DNA from 2 places in the Kribbella sp. NPDC059898 genome. Region 2 is predicted to be linked to the other one. Evidence: riboswitches for the same ligand, from Rfam matches in the RefSeq annotation. Region 2 holds a riboswitch; the other holds the start of a gene.
The links. A riboswitch is a leader RNA that binds a small molecule or an ion and turns the genes downstream of it on or off. The one in region 2 is predicted to bind ZMP and ZTP.
Positions count from the first base shown of each region.

Region 1: another riboswitch for ZMP and ZTP. It lies ahead of ACFV9C_RS35625 (glycine hydroxymethyltransferase); the one in region 2 lies ahead of ACFV9C_RS12540 (bifunctional 5,10-methylenetetrahydrofolate dehydrogenase/5,10-methenyltetrahydrofolate cyclohydrolase).

Region 1 covers NZ_JBHWKR010000015.1:93,900-96,341, forward strand. Annotated here, with positions in the region: gene ACFV9C_RS35625 (glycine hydroxymethyltransferase) at 1-1,263, opposite strand, end outside; ZMP/ZTP riboswitch at 1,292-1,374, opposite strand; gene ACFV9C_RS35630 (acyl-CoA dehydrogenase family protein) at 1,373-2,442, opposite strand, start outside.
Region 2 covers NZ_JBHWKR010000003.1:494,817-497,258, forward strand. Annotated here, with positions in the region: gene aroH (chorismate mutase) at 1-112, opposite strand, end outside; gene ACFV9C_RS12540 (bifunctional 5,10-methylenetetrahydrofolate dehydrogenase/5,10-methenyltetrahydrofolate cyclohydrolase) at 144-1,004, opposite strand; ZMP/ZTP riboswitch at 1,024-1,109, opposite strand; gene ACFV9C_RS12545 (NUDIX hydrolase) at 1,114-1,725, opposite strand; gene prcA (proteasome subunit alpha) at 1,722-2,442, opposite strand, start outside.

The sequences.
Region 1 (2,442 bases), on a different contig from region 2:
GTCGGCGCCGAACCCGCGCGTGGTCAGCGCCGGCGTACCGATCCGGACCCCGGAGGTGTACCAGGCACCGTTCGGGTCCCGCGGTACGGCGTTCCGGTTGGTCACGATGCCCGCGTCGAGCAGCGCCGACTCGGCCTGCCGGCCGGTGATGCCGTACGACGAGACGTCGAGCAGAACGAGGTGGTTCTCCGTGCCGTCCGTGACGAGCTTGACGCCGCGCTTCATCAGCCCCTCGGCGAGCGTGACCGCGTTGTCCGCGACGGCCTGCGCGTACGTCTGGAACGAAGGCTGCCGCGCCTCGGCCAGCGCGACCGCCTTCGCGGCCATCGTCTGGCTGAGCGGGCCGCCGAGCACCATCGGGCAGCCGCGGTCGACGGACTCGGCGTACTCCGGCTGGCAGAGCACCATGCCGCCGCGTGGGCCGCGCAGCGACTTGTGCGTGGTCGTGGTGGTGACGTGCGCGTGCGGGACCGGGTCGAAGTCGCCGGTGAACACCTTGCCCGCCACCAGGCCGGCGAAGTGCGCCATGTCGACCATCAGCGTGGCACCGACCTCGTCGGCGATCTCGCGCATCGTGGCGAAGTTCACCTTGCGCGGGTACGCCGAGTACCCGGCGATCAGGATCAGGGGCTTGAACTCGCGCGCCGCCCGGGCGACCTCGTCGTAGTCGAGCAGGCCGGTCTCTGGGTTGGTCCCGTACGAGTGCTGGTTGAACATCTTGCCGGAGATGTTCGGCCGGAAACCGTGCGTCAGGTGACCGCCGGCGTCCAGCGACATGCCGAGCATCTTCTGGTCGCCGAGCGCCTTGCGGAGCTTGGTCCAGTCCTCCTCGGTCAGGTCGTTGACGTGCTTCGCGCCGGCCTCGGCGAGCGCCGGGGACTCGATCCGCTGCGCGAGGATCGCCCAGAACGCGACCAGGTTCGCGTCGATGCCGGAGTGCGGCTGGACGTAGGCGTGCGGCGCGTTGAACAGCGCCTGCGCGTGGTCGGCGGCGGCCTGCTCGACGGTGTCGACGTTCTGGCAGCCGGCGTAGAAGCGGTGCCCGACGGTGCCTTCGGCGTACTTGTCCGACAGCCAGTTGCCCATCGTGAGCAGGGTGGCGGGGGAGGCGTAGTTCTCGCTGGCGATCAGCTTCAGCGAGGACCGCTGGTCGGCCAGCTCGGCCCGGATCGCGCCGGCGATGGTCGGCTCGACCGCGGCGATCACCTGCAGCGCGTTGTTGTACGCGGCCGACGCGGCGGCGGCGTCGAAGGTTTGAGTCATCGTTGTCTCTCCTGCGGTTGCAGTGGGTCGAGGGCACCCAGGCGCACGGTGCCGACGGGTTTCGCTCCCCGGTGGTTCTCCACCTTCAGCGCGCCAGTCGCGACGTCGTTCACCCTATCGTGCGCTCGAGGATCCTTTCGAAGGGAGTCGTCCGCGGAAGCGTCCCGAACACGCCGCCCCAATCGCCCGCGAGCCGGGACGCGACGAACGCGTCGGCGACCTCGGGCGTCGAGTGCCGGACGAGCAGCGAAGCCTGCAGACAAAGGGCCATCCGTGCGGCCAGTCTGCGCGCGCCGGCTTCCGCGTCGTGGTGATCGGCAAGCGCTTGCAGTACACCCTCGACGGCGGCGTCCAGCCGGGCGTCCGCGCCTTGTACGGTGCCGACCTCGAGCAACCAGGCCTCCAGCGACTCGGGCTTCTGGAGCGCTCGCAGTACGTCGAGCGCGTTGACGTTCCCCGACCCTTCCCAGATCGAGTTCAACGGCGACTCCCGGTAGAGCAACGGCAGCCCGGACTCCTCGACGTACCCGTTCCCGCCGAGACACTCCAACGCCTCCGCCACCATGAACGGCGTCCGCTTACACACCCAGAACTTCGCCAACGGCAAACCGATCCGCCGGAACGCGGCCGCCTGCTGGTCGTCCACGGCCGCGGCGAGGCGCATGGCGAGGGCTGTTGCGGCTTCGCTCTCGATGGCGAGATCGGCGAGCACGTTCTGCATCGCGGGCTTGTCCGCCAGCAGGCCACCGAAGGCGGAGCGGTGACGGGTGTGCCAGATCGCCTCCACCAGCGCCCGCCGCTGGAGCGCCGACGACCCGAGCACGCAATCGAGCCGGGTCGCCGCCACCATCTCGATGATCGTCCGTACGCCGGCGCCCTCCTCGCCCAGCCGGTACCCGATCGTCCCGTGGAACTCGACCTCCGACGACGCGTTCGACCGGTTCCCGAGCTTGTCCTTCAGCCGCTGCAGCGCGAACGGGTTCCGATTGCCGTCGGCAAGCACCCGCGGTACGACGAAGCAGCTCAGGCCGTCCGGCGCCTGCGCCAGTACCAGGAAGACGTCCACCTGCGGCGCCGAGCAGAACCACTTGTGCCCGTCCAGCTGGTACACGTCTCCGACCGGCGTCGCGGTCGTCAGGTTCGCCCGTACGTCGGACCCGCCCTGCTTCTCGGTCATCC
Region 2 (2,442 bases):
CCAGATCGTTCGCCTCCAGGACCGCCTTCACCAGCTCCGCGGACCGCTCGAGCAGATGCTCGCGCTCGTCCACGTCCAGCTGGGTGGCACCCCGGATCGCGCGTACCGCCACGTCTCTCCTCCTAGTTCGTCTGCCCCAAAGACTAGTTCAGGGTAGTCAAGGAGTGGACAGCCGTCTCAGCGGCGTCGAGGGTCTGCTCCAGGAGCAGCGCGATCGTCATCGGGCCGACGCCGCCCGGGACCGGGGTGATCAGCCGCGCGACCTCGGCCGCCTCGGCGAAGTGGACGTCGCCGACGTTGCCCTCGTTGTACCCGGCGTCGACGACCACCGCGCCGGGCTTCAGCCAGTCGCCGCGGACGAAGTTCGGCTTGCCGACCGCCGCGATCACCACGTCGGCGGTCCGCACCAGGTCCGCCAGGTCGCGCGTGCGGGAGTGCGCGTAGGTGACGGTCGCGTTCGATGCCAGCAGCAACATGCCGGCCGGCTTCCCGAGGATCGGGCTGCGGCCGATCACCACGGCGTGCGCGCCTTCCAGCGGTACGTCGTACGCCGACAGCAGCCGCATGATCCCGCCGGGCGTGGCCGAGCGGAACCCGGGGTCCCCGAACGCCATCGCCGCGAACGAACGCATCGTCACGCCGTCCACGTCCTTGCCCGGGTCGATCGCCTCGAACGCGGCCCGCTCGTCGATCTGCGCCGGCACCGGGTGCTGCAGTAGGATCCCGTGCACCACCGGGTCCTCGGACAGCTTGGTGATCTCCGCGACCAACTCTTCCGTGGTCGTGGTGGACGGCAGGACGACGCTGCGGGACGCGATGCCCGCCTTCTTCGACCGGTTCTGCTTCATCCGCACGTACGTCGCGGACGCCGGGTCGTCGCCGACCAGGACGGTCGCCAGGCACGGCTGCACGCCGTACTGCTCCTGCAGGGCGGTTGCCCGTTCCGTCGCCTTGGCCACCATCTCGGCGGCGAGGTCGGTCCCGATCATCAGCTCAGCACTCATGCGCGCACTCCTCTGAGTTCGAAGGTGCCCAGGCGCGCGGCGAAGCCGGATGGCAGACCGTTCCCCGGTGGTTCCTCCACCTCAACGCCAGTCGCGGTCCACGGCAATCCTAGAGCAGGCCGGCGTGGTCGAGCGCCAGGTAGGCGGCGTCGATGCCGGTCATCGCGCCGGGGTTGCGGAGCTCGGCGCGGAAGGCGTCGACGGTCAGCTCGACCGGTACGCAGTCCTCGGCCTCGTCCAGCTGCTGCTTCCCGTCGGGGCGGCAGCCGCGGGCGATCGCGACGTACTTGCGGAACGTCGACGACGCACCGGACCACTGCCAGCCGACCACGTCGAGGGTCTCGCAGGTGTACCCGGTCTCCTCCTCGAGCTCGCGGGCGCCGGCGACGGCGACCTCCTCGCCCGGCTCGACGAGACCGCCCGGGAGGTTCGTCACCACGGTGTCGGGTCCGGCGCGGAACATCCGGATCGTCACGATCCGCCCCTCCGGCGTCAACGGCAGCACCGTCACTCCGGCGTCGACACCCGCCTCACGCCCGGACACGTCCCACTCGACCTCACGCCCGTCCGGCATCCGGTACCGCCGCAACCGCACCGACAGAAACCGCTCGAACCCCAACTCCTCCCCCAACAACTCCCAAGGCGCCGGGTCGGCGGGTGCCTGAGACGGCTCAGCCGCCACGGTGTCGGTGGCGGCTGAGTTCTCGAGATGGTCCGTCACAGGGGACGGTTGTCGTCGGGGCTTTCCGGCGGGGCGACCGGTACGTCGCCATCGTCGGACGGCGGCGCGACCGGGGTCTCGGTGGACTCGGCGTCGTCGGACTTCGCCGAGGACTCACCGGCGTCGCCCGTAGCTGCTCCGTCGGAGCCGGCCGCGTCGCTCGCGCCCTCGGACGACTCGGACTCCGTATCCGGGCGCGACTCGGACAGGATGCGTGCGAGCGTCTCCTCGGAGATCCGCTTGAACTTGCGCACCTGGGTCCGGGTCCGGTCCAGTACGGCGACCTCCAGCTGGTCCGAGGTCAGCTCGCGGACCTCCGTACCGTCGTGCGCCAGCGCGTCCACGGCGAGCCGGAGCGCGCCGGCCAGCGAGATGCCTTCGCGGTAGTGCTCGCCGACGTAGTCCGCGACCTGCTCGGCCGGGCCGCCCATCACGGCATACCCCTGGACGTCGGCGATCGAGCCGTCGTACGTGAGCCGGTAGATCTGGTCGTCGCCGGCGGTCGCACCGACCTCCGCGACCAGGATCTCCACCTCGAGCGGCTTCTCGCCGCCGGAGGAGAAGATCGCACCGAGCGTCTGCGCGTACGCGTTCGCGAGCGCGCGACCGGTGACGTCACGCCGGTCGTAGGAGTACCCGCGCATGTCGGCCAGTCGGACGCCGGCGATCCGCAGGTTCTCGAACTCGTTGTACCGGCCGACGGCGGCGAACGCCATC